One region of the Paucibacter sp. KCTC 42545 genome, then DNA from elsewhere that is predicted to be linked to it. Evidence: riboswitches for the same ligand, from Rfam matches in the RefSeq annotation. Region 1 holds a riboswitch; each other region holds the start of a gene.
The links. Region 1 has a riboswitch for cyclic di-GMP ahead of AT984_RS19770 (HlyD family secretion protein). Riboswitches for the same ligand answer to the same signal wherever they lie in the genome.

Region 1 (6,608 bases):
GATGTTCTTGCTGGGCAAGGAATTACGGCAGCCTGTGGGCGGGGTCATCAATGGCGGCGCAGGGGTTGGCAAGAGTACCTTGTGCCGCTACTTCATGGACACCTTGCCCCTGCATAACCTGACCGAAAGCGGGTCTGGCGTGTTGTACCTCCGTCTGCGACGCGGGCGATCGTTGGCCGCCGTGGTGCAGCAGATCCTTGGCCAATTGCAGTACCCACTGTTTAAGGTCAATGATGCGAACCTGGATGCCAAGCGCTCTTTGACCTTGGATGCCTTGCGCCGCCACAAGATCAGGCTCTTGTTGATCGATGAAGCGCACCAAGTCATCACCCGAAACTCGGCCAAGCGAGACGATGGCTCATGGGCGGCGACACATTCCGTTTGAGGGGGCTGCCGCCTTTTCCCAGCTGACTGGCGTTCCACAGGCATGGTTTGAGCACCGGTTGCCTCGTTGGCTTGATCGAGATCGGTGGCGCGAGATCGAACTTTTCGGCCAGGCATGGCGCGACGACTGGACTCTTCGAGGAACGCATCAACAGGTCTGCACTCTGTGTCTGTCAGAACAGGGATTTGCCCGGGCCGAATGGGACTTGAACGCATACGCGGCCTGCCATCTGCACGGGACAATTCTGCTCGATCACTGCGGCTATTGCGGTCGAGGGATTTCGCCAGATCGACCGGCCGTGGACATCTGCAGTTGTGGCCACTACATCGCAGCCGAGATGATGCCTGCAGACTCGGCCGTAGTTCGATGGTCCGCAATGTGCGCTGATGCGGTAGGCGCAGGTGCCGGCATTTGCGCCACGGACCTTGGTGGCTTGAGCCTGCTGCAAGGCCTGAGCGCCGACGGTGCTTATCGAGTTCTGTTGGCATTCGGAGGGGGGCAACCAGCGCTGCGGGGCCGAGTGCTCAATAGTGTTGAGTCATGGCTGACCAGTGCGGCCATGCATGAGGTGCTCGCGACGGCGATTCGTAGGATGGCCGAGCCAACTGGGTTCATGTGGGGCTCTCGAAGTGAGGTCCAACGATGCACTAGCAGTTTGGCTGAGCAGCAGCTTCGCGGCGTGACGCCCTTTGATCGGACTGCCGCCGGGCACCTTCGAAATGCCATGGGTCTACCTGCCCGCTGGCGTAACAGGCGCCCTGCCTTTCACCATCAACTCGATTTATTCACCTAGGTTTCTTGTGCGTTCTCGAGGCCACAACATGTTGAACCGACACCCATTCTTGCTATGCCTTTTCGCTGGACCATTCCAATCCTTCGACATTTCGACGCTCGGTTGGCGGCGCTCGCCAACGTCCCTTTTGCGCAGCCACACGAGGCGCCGAATTCCTGGTTCACCCGTGCCGCAGCGATGCAAGGGTGCACGGCCAAGGAATTCGCGACCTATTTGGGGTTCTCATTCCGACAAGACTTCGACAGCTTCTATTACTTTGCTTTCCGAAAAGTAAGGGCTACCTCGCCCCAGGTTCAAGGGCTTGAAGCAGGGCGCATCTATTTTGATTTTTCTAGGAAGAAGAAAGAGTTCGGATATACGCTGCCCAACCCTTACTACCGACGCGGTAGGTATCGTTTCTGCCCGCTTTGCCTTCAGACAGCGAGGGTTCCTTGCATCCATATGTACGCTCGCATGCGAGAGCTAGTCTTCTGTCCTTGGCATCGATGTTTACTTGAGGAGCAATGCCCGCATTGTCAAGTGCCTATCGAATTAGTGCAGGACATGATCCAGCCCGCTAAAGGCAAACCTGGGGTGGAGGATCTAAGTTTGTGTATGCAGTGTCAACAGCCATTGCATGCAGTGGTAGCGTTGCGCATCGACTATCGGATGCTGAATGCCATGCCACTCTGGCTACAGAATTGGGGGCGCAATGGGCCTGGGCCGATTGAGGGGCGAGGCATCAGCAGCGAACGCTACACGGAGTTCAGTGAACGACGGGCCAAAGCAAGGGAAGCGACCGAAGTCTAGCCAGGTTCGCACTGCTGAGAGCCGCTTGATCTTGCAGGCTCGACCAATTCATCTACGGTATCGAATTCGAAAACTAGGAACCAGCAACATGATCGGGAAACTGCTGCGCCTCATCACCTGAACTAATCCAAGAATCGCTACTTCAACAATCGGCCCCAGTATGCATTTGACCCCGCAAGTGCCCGCGCCAGCTGGCTGTTATTGCGACAGAACCGTAAATAGTCCTAGCACAGAGTCCGGTGGGTTGCTACCCCTGCAAGATGGGGGAGTGCGAGTTCGTGATTTTGCCGTTAGATTTGTCACACGGTCAGCAGTTCATGAGCAAAGTCATGGAGTGCCAGCAAAGTTGCTTCGGCTTCTTTGCGATCAGGACAAGGCTCATACCCAAATGGGGAGGGCCTGAATCGCAAACCCGGCGCGAGCCGGCGACGCAAAGCCTCCGGTGTTGGAGGGTTCCGTTTTAAACACGGGACCTTCGCAAGATAGCGGGGTTGCCGGTCTGAGTTCCTCAGGTCGTCATCAAGCTCAGCGTTAGTCGGCCCGCCTTCGAATCCTTTGAGGGTTCAGAGAGCATGGCTTTGACGCAAGCGTTGTTCAGGCAAGAAGTGATGCAGGCCAGCCAAGCTCAATGGCTCGGCAGTATTCGCATTGGCCGGCCACCCAGTTTTGCATGGGTCACCGGTATCTCGCTGAGCATGGCGTTGGCCTTGGTTACCTTTGCCATCTGTGGTGAAGTTACCCGCAAGGCCAAGCTGCCGGGCTTGTTGATGCCGACGGCCGGGATGCTGACCGTCAGCGCCCCACAAGTCGGGGTTGTGACTGAGTTGCTGGTCAAGGAAGGCGATCTGGTCGCAGCGGGTCAGCCGGTGATGCGGTTGCGAAGCGAGCGCACAACATCGCTTGGTGATGCAGCAATCCTCAACGCCCAGGCCTTGGCTCAGCGCCGGCAAACGCTAGAAACCGAGCGGATGCTGACGCAACAGCAGCAACGTCAACGACAGCAAGCCCTCAATGATCGACTGCGCAGCTTGGCCGCCGAAGAGCGTCAGGCTCAGGCTGAGTTGGAAACCAACCGTTTGCGAGCTGGCTTGGCGGCCAAGAGTCTGACCCGCTACGTCGAATTAGAGAAAGACAGCTTTGTTTCGGCCGTGCAACTGCAGCAGAAGCAAGAAGAGCTGCTGGACGTGCAACTGCGGGAGCGCAACGCCGAGCGAAGCTTGGCAGCCCTGCAGCGCGACATTCAAGCGGCAAAAGCAGAACTGCTCAACAACGAAACCAGTAGCAGCACCAGCCTGGCTCAAATTGATCGTGGGCTGGCTAGCCTCAGCCAGGAATTCACCGAAAACGATGCTCGCGGCGGATTGACGCTCACCGCACCCCAGGCAGGCCGGGTGAGCGCCATCACCATTCATCTGGGTCAGCCGGTGCAGGCTGGGCAGACACTTGTGAACTTGATACCAGAAAGTGCGCAGCAAGGCGCCTCAACCTTGGAGGCGCAACTCTACGCGCCGAGCCGAACAGCGGGTTTCGTCAAACCCGGCCAGGTTGTCTGGCTGCGCTATGCGGCCTACCCCTATCAGAAGTTCGGCATGGCTGAGGGCGAAGTGCAAAGCATCAGCCAGACCCCTATTGCTGCTCAGGATTTACCTGTCGGGCAGGGACAGGCCTTGCTCGCCGCTGCGCAGGCCAATGAACCCCTATACCGAATTAGTGTGAAGTTAAAAAAGCAGGACGTCACCACCTATGGCAATACGCAAGCGTTGAAGGCGGGAATGGCGCTTGATGCTGATGTCATGCAGGACCGCCGGGCAATATGGGAATGGTTGTTCGAACCCGTATTTGCCGCTTCGAGTCTTTTCAAAGATCTCGGAGGTGGAAATAGGTTCAGCCATAGCGAATGATTTTCTCAAAGCGCCAAAACGAAACAGCCGAAGATATTTTGATTGAATCAAGGAGTTTTGATTAAAAAATTCTACTGATTTAGTTAATGCAGAGTAAATGACGGCTGAAAATTTTTATGTGTTTTTCTGGCGGCCACTGGGGTCACGATTGCAATCTCCTCGGGCCAGTCTAGGGTGCGGTTGGCGGCAGATGTACTGTGCCGGAAAAGTATGCGACAGTCGATTCTGAGTAACGAATAGACTAAATTGAATTTTTCTTAGGGATCGATAAATTTAATCCCAATCTCTGCCTCGATATATTTGGGTTTTTGAGTATCAAGGTACCGCTGCTGAGGCAGGCTGTGGCTTTTGAATGGGGTCCGGCATAAAGTCGTTGGTTGTTTTGTGGCTGGCTATTGGGGCTGGCTAAAAATTCTTGAGAGAGACATTGGAAGTTGACGAAAATGTCGAAAAGCATTTGGCCAAAGTGGCTGGATTGTTGGTTGAAATTGAGGGATTTCAATTGGCAAATAAATCCTCAAAAAAAAGGGTGTATATGCGTATTTTGCAAAACGAAGAATTGAATTTGGCGTCAGGTGGAGATAGTTGGGCTGGTACTCCAGAAGGTCGAGCACCGTATGTGTCGCCATTTACTCAGTGCATGGTTGACTCTGTCGGATGGTCGCAGGCAAATGCAGTGATCGCTGGCCTCTATTGCGGCGGCAAGAAGGTTCTTCAAATGCTTTCCAGTGACAACCCGTAAGTAAATTTTAGAAGTGCTTTAGAACAAGGCCGGAGTGCATTGCATTCCGGCTTTTAAAAAATCAAATGAATAAAGCCAGAGCGTTTTTTGAAAATTTCTTGCTGCTAATTGTTTTGGCGGCCGCCTGTCAAATTATTGGTTCATTATTGAAGCATCTATTTTTTGGGTTCGTTGGTTCGCGTGAATGGTTGACTGAGAATTTTTTATTATCAATTTTCTTTCTGGTTGAAGCTGCAATTTTGGCGGTCGTTCTCGCGAGAGTCAACAGGGGTATCTCGATTGGGGACTTGCTTAAACCTTTTTGGCTTGAGACGTTGTTAATTTCTTTTGTATATTCGAGTGCTATTCTTGTTGTTGCAGTGGCCTGTAGTGGCAAAAATGTTGCGGAAATTTCACCGAATCTCATTAATCCATTCAATCCGGTTTCAGAATATTGGTGGGCCTCTTTTGTTGGTTTGTTGATTAAAGCCTTTCAAGAGGAGTTGCTGAATCGAGGCGTACTGCAGCCTTTGATGGGGGAAATGTTTTCTAGCGAAGTAATTGGCTTGGTTGTTGTTGCGGTTTTGTTCACGTTGGGGCACCCTACGGATAATTTCATGATAGTTTTTCCTGGGGCTGTGGCGCTGGGGGTTGTATTTTTAATAACTAAATCAGTATTGTCATGCTCGATTCTGCATATTTGCATGAATATTTCTTTTGATATTTTATTTGGGTCAAATTTCACTGTCTCGCCTTTGTTGGATTCGGCCGTTCTAGAGAATGTGCGCCCAGTATTCTTTCTTGTTGTAATGGCGATGGCTTTTGTTCATTTGTATTTGAAAAAATATCACCATAGTATGACTTAAAGGTTGAGTTGTTGATTAATTATGAAGAATATATGGCCTTCAAGAGTTGGAGTCAGAGCGTTCCAAATGCCTGATCAGTGGTGCATTGTTTTTGGCTTCAATGGTAGTCACGAGGTCGCATTTGATTGAAAGAATGTGGCGTTATATTTGTCGACAACAATGAGAATTGTTCTCCAATCTGAGTCTGCGGAATGTGGGCTAGCTAGTTTGTCTATGGTTTGCAGTGCCCATGGCCTGCATCATGAATTGGCAGATCTGCGCCGGCGCTTCCCTGTCAGCCTCAAAGGCGCAACCCTTCAGCACTTGATTGCGCATGCCGCAGCCCTTGGTTTTTCTTCGCGCCCATTGCGCCTTGAGTTGCATGAGCTTGGCGAATTGCAGGTCCCCTGCATCCTCCACTGGGATCTGAATCATTTCATCGTTCTCAAGAAAGTCCTTCACGGCGGCAAGGCCGCAGTGATCCTCGATCCGGCTGTTGGCGAACGACGCTTGTCGATGGGCGAGATATCTCGCCATTTCACCGGCGTGGCTTTGGAGTTGAGCCCCAATGCGGAGTTCAAATCCCAAGCCCCGGCGCCAAAGGTGTCATTGCGAGCCTTGACTGGCAAGGTCATGGGCCTTAAACGTTCGCTCCTGCAAATCTTTGCCGTGGCCGTGGTGCTGGAGTTGTTTGCTGTTCTTGCACCCTTGTTCAACCAGATGGTGGTGGATGATGTGCTGACCTCAGGAGACCGCGATCTGTTGTCAGTGCTGGTGATCGGCTTCGGCTTGCTGTTGGTGGTGCAGACTGCCGTCGGCCTGGCTCGGTCTTGGATGGTGATGGTCTTGGGCCAGACCTTGTCCTTGCAATGGATGGGCAACGTGTTCGCCCATCTGGTGCGCTTGCCGGTGGACTTTCTTGAGAAGCGGCACTTGGGCGACATCACCTCGCGCTTCGGCGCCGTCAGTGCCATTCAAAAGACTTTGACCACGGCCGCCATTGAGGCGGTGCTGGATGGCCTGATGGCCGTGGCCGCGCTGGTGATGATGCTGATCTATGCGCCTACGCTTTGCGCGGTCACCGTCACAGCCGTCGCAGCCTACGGCCTCCTGCGCTGGGTGGCCTACCGACCCTTCCGCGATGCCGCGGCCGAGCGCTTGGTGGTGGCCGCCA
Region 2 (6,608 bases), 1.5 Mb from region 1:
AAGCGACGCCGCAACTCAGCAAGATCTAGATTTAGCCCGTGAGCGTAGCTAATCATGGCAAGACTTGCCAATGCGCATTCTGACGAGGTGCTTTGCAGTACTACTTTTATAGCCATAATTTAATGAATGGTCACGCGGTTCTCGCTTATTTGTGGCTTATCCATTGCGCTGATTTATTGACAACCTCAAGTATTTCCCGTGTCCAGCGCAAAGCCTCATCAAGGTTAGATGTTCTGCCCCCGTGAAGACTGTTTTCAATAATTCTTACCTCGCACGGCGCATATCGTGATCTAGGAAATATTTCGTTGCAAAGGTCCTTTGATGGAGGCTCTGCGAGCCAATCCAAGCTGCCATGCACAAAAAATACTGGGCCTTCAAAAGTGCTCAACCGGTCAGAAATGGGCGTTGTGTCTGTGCTCCACTGTAGATATCTGCGTTTTTGATATTCCGTCCCTGTAAATATTAAATTTTCCGGCCAATCCTCTGTCATTGTAGATTTCATTTTATCCATTCTTCGACTGATGAACCAGCCTTGTACGATATCAAAAAATTCTTTCGTGTATTTATCGCCAGCGGGTTGAATTGCGTTCAATACTTGGGCTTCAAATTCATCGACTTCTCCTGGATCGGCCGCTTTTGCTGTGTTGTAAATTTCGATGCGACTGAATATCCGACCCTGTTTGTTGCTTCTTATCAGTTCATTAACCGCATGAAATATTGCAGGGTAATTCTTTTGATAGAGAATCGTATCTTGCAAGCTTTTTGTCGGTGAGGCTATTCCGATAAACGCATCGATTTTTGCCCTTTTTTGACTGATTATTTTTGATGCGAGGAAGCCGCCTAGTGAGTCGCCGACCAAAAGAAGGGGGCCTGCAAATCTTTCCTCGATTAGCCGAATAGCCTCTGCCGTGTCGAATTCAAAGTCAATAAGCGTTTGTTTTTCGAAGTCACTTTTCTGTAGGCAAATTTCTTGAATATATTTCCACTTTTCGAGCTGTTGTGAATTTTCTGCGAGACAATTCTGTATTGATTTAATCCCGCCAAAACTGAAACTTGCGACGCGCCAACCCTGCTCTAGTAAAGTTACTATGAGTGGATCAATAAGTCGATCTTCTTTGAATTGACAAAAATTGTTTTTAAAGCAATAAAAACTAGCCTCCATTCCATCGCTGCCGGGGACAAAAAGGATAGTTCCGAGTTTGTGGCCGGGCTGCTCCCAAATTCCCACGCCATCACTAATTTTGTATGTAATTAGTTGTTGGCTTTGTTGAATTGTTTGCGCATTGCAAGAAATCAAGAAACAATAGATCAAGACTAGAAAGATGCAACGTCTCATGATCGCAATTAGTTACCAGTTAAGAAACTTGGTGGCTGTTTAAGGCCATGCCTGGCTATAAAAATTGGGCGCGCGTCGGCGCCCAACCTTTAGACCATCTCAAGGAATCTGGGTGCCACGCGGGGGCACAGGTCGAATCGCTTTACAATACACTGTCATTGTTTGTTTGGCTGAGTCGTATGTAACAGCTAGTTTGAAGCTGGCATCTCCAAAAGCAACAACTTTACCGTTGAGCCCCCCCGACCCTTCAACTTCCCACGCGGAGGGGACGTCGTTCATCACTAGCGTATGATCCGTGTTTGTTCCATAGGTAAATCCTGGGGGGCAAAAACTTCGGACGCCTTCAATTACCACTCTTTCTAATTGAACTGGTTCGACTGGCTTGACCAGCAGAACGGTGCCATTGTCAAGGCCATTACCAGCTCCGCTAACGTAGCTTAGTTCATGTGTCGATACGCTTCTCATAGCTCTCCTTTTCCTGAAGACGCAGTCAGGAATTCCGCCTCCAGATATTCTGGAAATATAAATGGTTGTTAATGAGCAACTATTTCAGGTTTTATCAAGGGATTTGGGTTCCTGGGGTTCTACTTCTTGCCACGTAGTTGAATGTGAGAGTCTGCTTTGCGCATCATAGGCTGCGGATAATTTTATGCTTGAATTTGAGATGTTTATGGTACTCCCATTCAGCCCTAGCGCATTACCTAGATTCCATGATGCCGGAATTTCGCTCATAATTAATTTTCTGTATACTTTGGTCTCATATAGGTCATAGTTTCTGAATTCATTTTGCAATTCTGCCAACACCAGGGGGGCTATGCCTGTAGGCTCGATAGGGCGAACTAGCTGGACGTTTTCAAGTGTGATTGTTCCTGTTCCAGAAACTGAATCAAGTTCTACGGTGGTGAGCTTCCTCATAGGGTCTCCAATGATTTCCCGAAAGGTCGGTCGGGACTCCCGATTCTGGTTGCGGTATTCTTTGGTGATTTCATTTCAACGTAAGTAGCGGCTCTAATATCCATTCCCAGATTGCTCTTTTGTCCTGGGTCACATCCGCTTCGAGGGCCATGCCGACTTTGAGCACCTGAGTGCTGCCATAGGTTTTGATTTCTTGCTTTTTTAACTTCACGCTGATTCGATAAAGCGGCTCATTTGTCTGCGCCGCCGCCATGAGCGCCTGGCCCTGACCAACTGGTAAATCCTGCGCGGCAATCGGCGTCTGGCTGATGCTTTTCACTGCACCTTCTGCCATTCCGAACTTTTGGTAGGGGTACGCCGCGTAACGCAGCCAAACGGACTGACCGGGCTTTACAAAGCCTGCCGTTCGGCTGGGGGCGTAAAGTTGGGCTTCCAACTCTGAATTTGCGTGTCCTTTACTTTCTGGCACCAAGCTCAGCAAGGTTTGACCTGCTTGCACAGCTTGACCAGGGTGAATGTCGAGCGCAGTGACTCGGCCTGCCTGGGAGGCCATCAGCGTCAGTCCACCCCGAGCGTCGTTTTCTGTGGTCTCTTGGCTGAGGCTGGCCAGTCCGCGATCCACCTGAGCCAGGTTGGTGTGGCTGGCAGTTTCGTTGTTGAGCATTTCGGCGCGAGTGGCTTGAATGCCTCTTTGCAAGGCTGCTAGGCTTCGCTCGGCATTGCGCTCGCGCAGTTGTACATCCAGCAACTCTTCCTGCTTTTGCTGCAATTGCACGGCGGAGACAAAGCTTTCTTTCTCTAGTTCGGTGTAACGGGCCAAGCTCTTGGCGGCCAAGTCAGCGCGCAGGCGGTTTGCATCCAGCTCGCCTTGCGCTTGGCGTTCCTCGGCGGCCAGACTGCGCAGCCGGTCATTCAAAGCGTCTTGACGCTGGCGTTGCTGCTGTTGCGTCAACAAGCGTTCGGTGTCCAAGCTGGCACGGCGTTGGGCCAAGGCTTGGGCGTTGAGGGTGGCAGCATCGCCCAAGGGAGTGTTGCGCTCACTCTTCAAGCGCATCAACACCTGCCCGGCTTGCACCAGTTCACCCTCATGAACCAGCACCTCCGTCAAGACGCCAGCCTGCGGCGCACTCACAGTCAACATGCCGGCCGTCGGCATCAGCAACCCTGGCAGCTTGGCCTTGCGGGTCACTTCACCCCAGATGGCGTAGCTCACCAAGGCCACTGCCATGCTCAGCGAGATACCGGTGACCCATGCAAAACTGGGTGGCCGGCCAATGCGAATGCTGCCGAGCCATTGAGCTTGGCTGGCCTCCATCACCTCTTCCCTGAACAACGCTTGCGTCAAAGCCATGCTCTCTGAACCCTCAAAGGATTCGAAAGCGGGCCGACTAACGCTGAGCTTGATGACGACCTGAGGAACTCAGACCGGCAACCCCGCTATCTTGCGAAGGTCCCGTGTTTAAAACGGAACCCTCCAACACCGGAGGCTTTGCGTCGCCGGCTCGCGCCGGGTTTGCGATTAAGACCTGCCCTAAGAGGCGTCGGCCTTGTCTTGATTCCAAAGCTGCCAATGCAACTTTGTTGGCAATCCATGACTTTGTTCATGAAATGCTGATCTGGCGAGCAATCTAACTTTCGAACTGAAAACTTGGTAGGCCCTACATCGAGGGGGTATCAGAATATGTCGCCATGTGATAAAGCGACACTCAATCCAAGGAACGGTAACTTAGCGAGGTCGCGTAAGCTCCCCCACCAAGTAGACAACTGAAATCAGAGAATGCGGCCCAACCCGAAAGGAAGAGGCCCATGAGGAAGAGCAAGTTCACGGAGAGCCAGATCGTGGCGATCCTCAAAGAAGGCGAGGCAGGCATGCCTGTGGCGGAGGTGTGCCGTAAGCACGCCATCAGCGCGCCGACGTATTACGCGTGGAAGTGCAAGTACGCGGGCGCGACGGTGTCGGACCTGACGCGCATGCGCGAGCTGGAGACAGAGAACGCGCGGCTCAAGCGCATGTACGCGGACTTGGCATTGGAGAATGCCGCGATCAAGGACGTACTGTCAAAAAAATTCTGACGCCGTCCGTGAAGCGGCAGGCGGTCGAGGTCATGGTGACCGAGCACCGCTTGTCGATCACGCGAGCCTGCCACGCCGCGGGCTTGTCACGGGCGGCGTACTACAAGGTGCCACCGTTGCCACAGGAGAAGGATGCCGAGGTCATTGATGCGCTCAACGGCATCGTCGAGCGCAACGGTCGCTGGGGATTCTGGAAGTGCTTTGACCGTCTGCGCCTGGATGGTCGGCCATGGAACCACAAGCGGGTCTGGCGGGTGTTAACCAGTCCAAGTTTTTGTCCGCATCCCCGGTGGCTCAATATTCGGTCGGCGCCAACAGAACATGCGGTCCTTGGCGACCGAATTCAGGCCGGGGTCCTGTGGTTTTGCGCGTTGCAGACGCACTCATGCCTGCGCCGCCTGCAATATCCGTTTCCTGGCCATCCACAGATTGCTCAGCGCAAACAGCGTGACCAGTTGCGCCGTGTTCTTGGCCAGGCCGCGATAGCGTACCTTCACATGGCCGAACTGGCGCTTGACCACGCGGAACGGGTGTTCGACCTTGGCTCGAATGCTGGCCTTGAGCTTCTCCAGTTGGTCGATGAGCTGATGGCTGGCGCGCGTCTTGTCCAGCGCGCGCCGCTTGCCGGGCCGCATGGCCACGTGCCAGGAGGCCTGAATGTCCTTGGCATCGTCGCGCTTGTCGGCGCCCTGGTAGCCGGCATCGGCGAAGACATCGCTCTCTTGGCCATGCACCAGCGCGTGTGCTTGGGTCACATCGCTGACGTTGGCCGCCGTGCCCACGACCGTGTGCACCAGCCCGGATTCAGCATCGACGCCGATGTGTGCCTTCATGCCAAAGTGCCATTGGTTGCCCTTCTTGGTTTGATGCATCTCGGGGTCGCGCTTGCCGTCCTTGTTCTTGGTCGAACTCGGCGCGGCAATCAGCGCGGCGTCGACCGCCGTGCCTTCCTTGAGCATCAGCCCCTTGGCTGCCAGCGTGGCATTCACCTCCTCGAGCATTTTCTGGCTCAGCTCGTGCTTCTCCAGCAGGTGCCGAAAGCGCAGGATGCTGACACGATCAGGCATCCGGCTCATTCGGCCCAGGCCCGCGAACTCCCGGTACAGCGCCACATCGAACAGCGCCTCTTCCATGGCCATGTCGCTCAAGCCAAACCACTGCTGCATGAAGTGAATCCTCAGCATCGTCTGCAGCTCAAATGGCGGCCTTCCGGTCTTCGCCACCGGCGCGTGGGGCGTAATCACAGCCAGCAATTCGCCCCACGGCACCACGCGTTCCATCTCGTCGAGAAACACGCGCTTGCGTGTTTTCCTCTTGCTCAATTCCAGGCCAAGATCGTCTTGCTTCATGCCGAAATTCTTCTAACCTTCACGCCTCGACACCACCGGGACAAGTGCGGGTTTTGAACACCATCCCTAGCAGGCTGCTGAAATACCTCCCGACAACTGGAAAATTGACACTTCCGATGGTCATCTACCCCTTGCTAGGCTCAGAAAAATGGCTTGTAGGCCGTTCTATGAGGTCGAACTTTTGCCACGGGCAGCATAAAAACAGTATTCCAGCAGCCTGCTAGGTTTCGCATATAAGTCCTTTGAAAGTAAAAATAGGAGGAATGTCAATCGGGTCCTCCGCTTGCCCGGGCATATTTCCCCCAAAGTCACCAGAAATAACATGGGGTAATTACAAAAATAATGATGAAGTTTTTCAGGGTCGGCTGAAAAAGTGGTTGGCAAAAATTAATGACAAGTTTCTAGTCAATTTTCAGAATTGAAGCGCAGCCTCGCCCTTTGTGGCGCAAGAAATTGGCATGCCGCACGTTAAAAAAGGGCGAGTGCCTTTCGAGCAAGTCTTCCAAAATAGAATTTGCTCGGCGAGCTAGCCCAACGGCTGCCGCTGAGGTGCGCGAGTTTGCGGAACGGGTTATGCAGCGGTCTCGACCTGGTGTTTGCGTTGACGGAAGACTTGGCCAACACCGGCAACATCTTGACCGCCCAGCGATGGACCGTCGCATGATCGACCGACACGCCGCGCTCGGACATCATTTCCTCCAGGTGGCGAAAGCTCAATGGATAAGCCGCGTACCAGCGCACGCAAGTCATCATGATTTCCAGCGGAAAGTGCATGCGCTTGAGCACTCGGCGAAGGGCGGCGTTGATTGCGACTTTGTGGAAATCGTCCATGGCGGCCATTGTCTCAAACGCTTAATGCGACAGAACCCCATGTGCACTGCAGATCATAGCAAGGGCTGCGAGTGCGCATTCGCTGGATTCAGACTGGAGAATCA
Region 3 (6,608 bases), 1.0 Mb from region 1:
GTGGACAAACGCGGCACCCGCAAGCAGGCCGAGGCCTATCTGAACTATCTCTACACCCCGGAAGCTCAGGAGATCGCTGCCAAGAACTACTACCGGCCCCGTGACGCTCGCGTAGCGGCCAAATACGCCAAGCAGTTCGCCCCGGTGAAGCTGTTCACCATCGACGAGTTGTTCGGCGGCTGGCGCACCGCGCAGAAGACCCACTTCGACGATGGCGGCCAGTTCGACCAGATCTACACGCCGGGTGGGCGCTGAGCCTAGGGTGTCGACCTGAAGGACTTGGTCAAGAAGTCAGGCCCTTGCGGCCAATGAAAAACGCCTCGCAAGCGAACTTGCGAGGCGTTTTTTTACGCGAGAAGAAGCTGCGATTTACTGCGTCTTGAACAAGGCCACGGAATCCACCATGCCCTGGGCTTGCAGCTCCAGGCTGCAGGCCGCAGCGGCCATTTCTTCCACCAGCGCGGCGTTCTGCTGCGTTGATTGATCCATCTGGCTGACGGCCAGGTCAACATGGCGAACGCCGGTGGCCTGCTCGCGGCTGGCGCTGCGGATGTCATTCATGATGCGCGTCACATGGCCGATGCTGGCCACCACCTCGGTCATGGTGCTGCCGGCCTGGTCAACCAAAACGCTGCCGCGCTCAACCCGGCTGGCGCTGTCCGTGATCAGGCCCTTGATCTCCTTGGCGGCCTCGGCGCAGCGGCCGGCCAGGCTGCGCACCTCGGTCGCCACGACGCTGAAACCACGCCCGGCCTCACCCGCCCGCGCCGCTTCCACCGCCGCATTCAGGGCCAGGATATTGGTCTGGAAGGCGATGCCGTCGATCACCGAGGTGATGTCTTCAATCCGCTGGCTGGACTTGGCGATATCGCGCATGGTGTCCACCACCTGCGACACCACCTCACCGCCCTTGCTTGCCACGGCGCTGGCGCCTTCGGCCAAGGCGTTTGCCTTGTGCGCATAGTCCACGTTCTGCTGCACCGTGCCGCTGAGCTGGCGCATCGACGCTGAGGTTTGCTCCAGCGCGCTGGCCTGGCTTTCGGTGCGGGCCGAGAGGTCTTGATTGCCGCTGGCAATCTGGGCGCAGGCGGTCGCCACGCTATTGGCGTTCTCGCGCGCCGAGTCAACCACGGTGCTCAGATTCTCACCAATGCGATTCATGGCCGTGACCAGGGCACCGATCTCATCGCCGCGCTTCACATCCAAGCGAACGGTAAGGTCGCCGGTGGCCAGATGCTCGGCCATGCCCTGCACTTGCGCCAAGGGCCGGCTGACCATGCGGCGCAGCATGAAGTAGGAGATCATGCCCATACCGAAGACCAAGAGCAGTGCCACGGCGGCATAGTCATTGCGCTGGGCGCGAATCTCGGCGGTGTATTCGTCCACATAGGTGCCGCCGGCAATGACCCAGTTCCAGGCCTTGAAATGGGTGAAGGCCACTTCCTTTTCACGCGCGGTCGTCTCGCCGCGCTCCTTGTTCAGGTAGCCATAGCTGATCGAGCCGGACTTCTTCTCCAGGATTTCCTTGATGAACTCGCGCCCATCGGCATCCTTCAGATCGAGCTGGTTCTTACCTTCAACCGTCGGGTGCACCACCATATTGCCGAAGGACTTGCCGGGGCGCGCATCGAGCACGAAGAAGTAGCCGGTGTCGCCGATCTTCATATCGCGGATGGTGGCCTTCAGCGTCGTCACATAGGCGGTGAAGTCCAGGCCGACAAAGCTCAGGCCGATGGTTTGGCCGGCCTCGTTGCGGATCGGGTCATAGCGCGTCATGTACTGGCGGCCGAACAGCGTGGCCACACCCACAAAGCTCTCACCCGCAGTGACGGCCTTGTAGCCCGGATGCTCACGGTCCAGCAAGGTGCCGACGGCGCGTTCCGCCTTTTCATTCTTCAAAGAGGTGGCGATGCGGACAAAGTCCTCCCCCGTCTTGGCAAACACCGTGGCCACAGCACCGGTGGTTTCGGTAAACGGATCCACAAAGCTGAAGTCGAGATTGATCGTCTTGCCGTTCAAGGCCAGGACCGGCGTGGCGCGCCCCTTGATCTCGACCGTGCTGTCGCGCAGCTCCATCGAGCCCTTCATGGTGGCCTGGAAAGCCTTGCTCAGGGAGTTGGTGCGCTCGCGGATGTCTTGGTCGGAGGCCTCCATCAGCTTGACCAGCAGCTGCGTCTTTTGTTCCACCTCGGCGAATGCGTGCGATTCAATGATGCGACCGCTGGAGTAGCTGGCCGCCATCACAAACAAGGCCAGCACGGCGGCGATCAAAACAAAATTTGCCAGCGACAGCTTGCTGCCCACGCTGGATCGGGCGAACCAATTCATCTTCATTCGTACTGCTTTCAAGGTTTTCAAACAATGAACTGCCTCGAAAGCCTGCCCGCTGGCCCTTCTGACAATTCCACGCTCAGGCACGACGAAGCAGTCCGCCCTGGCGCAATGCCAGGCAGTGAGGGACCAACTCGAGGTGAGCAAGCGCGCGTTGGCGCACCCGCCGGAGTGAACCGGGCAGTTGCGCCACATGTGTCGATACGCGACTTGAAAGGCGGAACGCTGCGAGCGATGAAAAGCTCAGCAAGCGCCAAGCGGCCGGGCAGCCGCCATGACCCGGGCCTAGAGAGAGTGGACCGAGGCAGCCCCGCTATCGTTTCCCGCTAAGGAAGTAGACCGGAGGCTTTGTGACCCCGCCTTTCGAACGGGTGTACCGATAGCAACTATTATCAAACCGAGACTTGTGTTTAATCAAGTCATCGCGACACATTCACTGGCATGGCGTGCATTTGTCCACGCGCCAGAAACAGCATGGCAAGCGCCCGCAGGCAAGAACGGGCCAATTCAGGCCCGCTCTATCCCAATCAAGGCAAAAGCCCCTGCCGAAGGGCCACTACCGCCTCAGCCGCACTGCCCCACATAGCCACAGGCGGTGCAGAAATCGCACCCGTCCTTGTGGATCATGGTGGCATTGCCGCATTCCGGGCAGGGCTTGCCGGCCATGGCGGGCACGGTGTTGCCGCTGACCGCCTTGGCCTGAGGCGCTTGCAGCAAGCCCATCTCAACATGCGGCATGCCTTGCTCATCCAGCACGCCCAGCATGGCGTAGCGGTGGATGATCAGGCGCGCCACATAGGCCACGGTAGAAGGCCAGATCTGCTGGCGGCGCTCACCCGAGAGCGTGGGCACCGGGGCCATGAAATGGCCCAGCGGCTCGCCCACGTTGAGCAGCTTGCGCAGCTTCATGCCGATCCAGGCTGGGTCCATCACCCGCATGTCCAGGCTCAGCAGGCGCGCCATGCCGTCCAGCGCTTTCGGGTAATTGCCCGAGAAGCCCATGGCGCAAGGGCGCGTTACCACCCCGCCATCGGGCGTGGGCAGGCTGACCTCTTTCAGGGTCAATGTAAATTGCTCGTTAGTCGCCGGGTTGTCGACGTCCACCGCCCAGGCCAGGGTGCCCATGGTGCTGGTGCGCGGCTCTTCGCGGCTGAACATGGCGTCCAGCACCGGGGTGGCGCCGCCTTCGGCCAGGGCACCAAGCTGCTCGCAACGCCAGCGGATCACGGCGGCCGTGGCGGCCACCACGCCGGGGAAGAGGCGCGGCTCGCCGCCAGGGGGCATGGGCATTTCAAACGCACGCTCTTCGGCCACGGTGGCCAAGGCATCAAGCTTCAAGCGCAGCCAGGCAGCGTCATTGGTGCGCAGATCCATCGACAAGGTCTTGGCCACAGCGGCTAGGCCGCGCGGCTGCTCGGCGCCATTCACCCAGACCTCGAAAGGCAGGTTCTTGCCAAATAGGCCGGCGTCGGGGCCAACTGCGGGCAGTTCGCCGACGAAAAGCGCGAAGTCGCCATGCGGATGGCGGATCATGTAGCTCCAGGCCGGGTTGCCGCCGGGCAACTCGGGCCGGCTGGGCCAGCGCAGCGAGGCCAGCACGGCATTGGGCAGGCGCGTGACCAACATGCGCTGGTTGCTGCCATCGGCACTGCTCACCGGCTTGAGGGGCTCGGGCTCGGTCACCGCCGGGGCCGCGTCCACGCTCAGCACCGAACCGAGCACGCTATTGGGCCGGTAAGTGGCCAAGCCCTTGAGCCCCGCCTTCCAGGCCTGGTGGTAGAGATTCTGGAACTCGGTGTAGGGGTAGTCCACCGGCACATTGACGGTCTTGGAAATGGCCGTGTCGACGTACGGCGCCACGGCCGCCACCATCAGCGCGTGGTCAGAGGCACTCAGTTCCAGCGCCGTGACGAAGGCGGATGTCAGCGGCGCGCCGGTGCCGAACATATGGCGATACAAGCGCCAAGCATGGTCTTCCACCGCGTACTCTTTGTAGCCGCCATCGGGCATGCGCTTCTTGCGGGTGTAGCTCCAGCTGAAGGCCGGCTCGATGCCGTTGGAAGCGTTGTCGGCAAAGGCCAGGCTGATGGTGCCGGTGGGCGCAATCGACAACAGGTGCGAGTTGCGCAAGCCCTGGGCGCGGATCTTGTCCTTCAGGCCTTGTGGCAGGCGCGAGGCGAAGTTGCCACCCGACAGGTACAGATCGGCATTGAAGAGCGGGAAAGCGCCGCGCTCCACGGCCAGATCGGCCGAAGCGCTGTAGGCCGCATCGCGCATCACCTCGCTGATGCGACGGGCGGCGTCACGCGCGGCGTCGCTGTCGTAGCGCAGGCCCAGCATCACCAGGGCATCACCCAGGCCGGTAAAGCCCAGGCCGACGCGGCGCTTGTTGCGCGCTTCCTGCTGCTGCGCGGGCAAGGGCCAGGGGGTGACGTCCAGCACGTTATCCAGCATGCGGGTGGCGGTGCGGCAGACGTCGGCAAAGCCGGCTTCGTCAAACTCGGCGGCCGCGCCAAAGGGGTCGCGCACAAAACTCGTCAGATTGACCGAGCCCAGGCAGCAGCAGCCATAGGCCGGCAAAGGCTGCTCGGCGCAGGGGTTGGTGGCGGAGATGGACTCGCAGTAGTGGAGGTTGTTGTCGAGGTTGATGCGATCCAGGAACAACACGCCGGGCTCGGCATGGTCGTAGGTGGAGCGCATCACCTGGTCCCACAGCTCGCGGGCTTTGAGCTTGCGGTAAACCCACAGCCCATCGGCACGCTGATAGGCACCGGCAGCACGCTGCTTGGGGCCGGGCTCGGCCTTGTGGGTCAGCTCGAATTCGGCGTCAGCGTCAACGGCCTGCATGAACACATCGGTCACGCCGACCGAGATATTGAAGTTCTTCAGATCGCCCTGGTCCTTGGCGTGGATGAATTCCTCCACATCCGGGTGGTCACAGCGCAGCACACCCATTTGGGCGCCGCGGCGGCTACCGGCGCTTTCCACCGTTTCGCAGGAACGGTCAAACACCCGCATATAGCTGACCGGGCCGGAGGCATTGCTTTGGGTTGAACCCACCCAGGCGCCGCGCGGGCGGATGCGTGAAAAGTCATAGCCCACCCCGCCGCCGCGCCGCATGGTTTCAGCGGCTTCGGTCAAGGCGGTGTAAATACCCGGGTGGCCATCCTCAACGGAGGCGATGGAGTCGCCCACCGGCTGCACAAAACAATTGATCAAGGTGGCGCTGAGTTCCGTGCCCGCGGCGGAATTGATGCGCCCGGCCGGCACAAAGCCACGCCGCTGGGCGTCCAGAAACTTGAGTTCCCACTCGGCCCGCGCCTCAGGCGCCTCGGCTTCGGCCAAGGCGCGCGCCACCCGCTGGCGCAATTGATCCAGGGTCTGCTCATCGCCCTTGGCGTATTTCTCCAGCAAGACCTCGGCACTGATCTCTTGCGCTGACAGGGCGGCGGCCGGCGCAATGGCCGTCAGGGGGGCCTTCGTGGCCACGGCTGGCGCCAGGGCCTCGTCATCAAAACTCTGTTGGGTGGGGATAGGCGGGGTCATGCTGAGGCTCTTTCAATTGGGGCGAGGCAAGGTCGCCATGATGGACCCATCTTAGCGATCGGAACTTGACCCCGCGCAGGGCTTGTCCCGCTTGCGCCCGCGAAAAAACCGCTTCTCAGGCCCGCAGCAATTCGGCTTGTTAGCGCCTACTTTCCCGCCAACTTCCGCGCTTTCAATGTCACAAGGCGGGACTAAGATGGTGGGCCGCCTGCCGCACAGAGGCGGGTAAATTTTTCTTGATCTGGACGCATGACGCCCAGGTCGGACAGGCGAGCAGAAGATGCGCTCGCACCGGCCATAGGGACAGATAGCAACGGGCGCAGTTGAGCCGACTCTTGAGATGAATCACAGCAGCAAAAAACTTAGCCCCAACCAGGATGACCTGCCCAAATTGGCCGTGGCGCTGGAATATGCCGACCTGAGTGCCGCGCTTTACCTGGCCGGGGGCAGCGACCACGCCGCCCGCTTGCTGGCCGCTGCCGCCGAAGAAGTCTTGGGCGAGTTGGCCAAGCTCCTGGGTGGCCATGCCCGCAATAACGACGCCGTACAGACCTTGCTGGCCCGCATCGCCTTGCGCTACCAGGCCCCCTTGATCGACACCCGCAGCCAGGCCGCCAATCGCCAGCTTCAGTCTGCGGGGCCTAACGGCGAGCGCGACGAAGTGCGCGCCGCCACCGCCACCTATCTGCGCGCCGCTTGGTACATCCTGGAGTCCATGGGCCTGGAAGCGG

Region 2: it holds a riboswitch for cyclic di-GMP, as region 1 does, so the genes downstream of both, AT984_RS23925 (biotin/lipoyl-binding protein) here and AT984_RS19770 (HlyD family secretion protein) in region 1, are expected to answer to the same signal.
Region 3: it holds a riboswitch for cyclic di-GMP, as region 1 does, so the genes downstream of both, AT984_RS15540 (methyl-accepting chemotaxis protein) here and AT984_RS19770 (HlyD family secretion protein) in region 1, are expected to answer to the same signal.

What each region holds. Positions count from the first base shown of each region.
Region 1 covers NZ_CP013692.1:4,620,938-4,627,545, forward strand. The annotation lists gene AT984_RS19755 (ATP-binding protein) at 1-385, shown strand, start outside; gene AT984_RS24015 (TniQ family protein) at 354-1,178, shown strand; gene AT984_RS19760 (TniQ family protein) at 1,233-1,967, shown strand; cyclic di-GMP riboswitch class I at 2,363-2,466, shown strand; gene AT984_RS19770 (HlyD family secretion protein) at 2,540-3,868, shown strand; gene AT984_RS23100 (hypothetical protein) at 4,296-4,610, shown strand; gene AT984_RS19775 (CPBP family intramembrane glutamic endopeptidase) at 4,676-5,455, shown strand; partial or broken gene AT984_RS24020 (cysteine peptidase family C39 domain-containing protein) at 5,669-5,947, shown strand; gene AT984_RS19785 (ABC transporter transmembrane domain-containing protein) at 6,068-6,608, shown strand, end outside.
Region 2 covers NZ_CP013692.1:979,118-985,725, reverse strand. The annotation lists gene AT984_RS04310 (peptidase domain-containing ABC transporter) at 1-116, opposite strand, end outside; gene AT984_RS22810 (hypothetical protein) at 146-1,297, opposite strand; gene AT984_RS22805 (hypothetical protein) at 1,886-2,251, opposite strand; gene AT984_RS04300 (HlyD family secretion protein) at 2,322-3,221, opposite strand; partial or broken gene AT984_RS23925 (biotin/lipoyl-binding protein) at 3,309-3,392, opposite strand; cyclic di-GMP riboswitch class I at 3,676-3,779, opposite strand; partial or broken gene AT984_RS23415 (transposase) at 4,058-4,581, shown strand; gene AT984_RS04290 (IS5 family transposase) at 4,708-5,673, opposite strand; partial or broken gene AT984_RS04285 (IS6 family transposase) at 6,283-6,504, opposite strand; gene AT984_RS23920 (cysteine peptidase family C39 domain-containing protein) at 6,526-6,608, opposite strand, start outside; gene AT984_RS23410 (hypothetical protein) at 6,593-6,608, opposite strand, start outside.
Region 3 covers NZ_CP013692.1:3,589,465-3,596,072, forward strand. The annotation lists gene AT984_RS15535 (sulfate ABC transporter substrate-binding protein) at 1-255, shown strand, start outside; gene AT984_RS15540 (methyl-accepting chemotaxis protein) at 370-2,334, opposite strand; cyclic di-GMP riboswitch class I at 2,632-2,719, opposite strand; gene AT984_RS15545 (adenosylcobalamin-dependent ribonucleoside-diphosphate reductase) at 2,896-5,877, opposite strand; gene AT984_RS15550 (hypothetical protein) at 6,218-6,608, shown strand, end outside.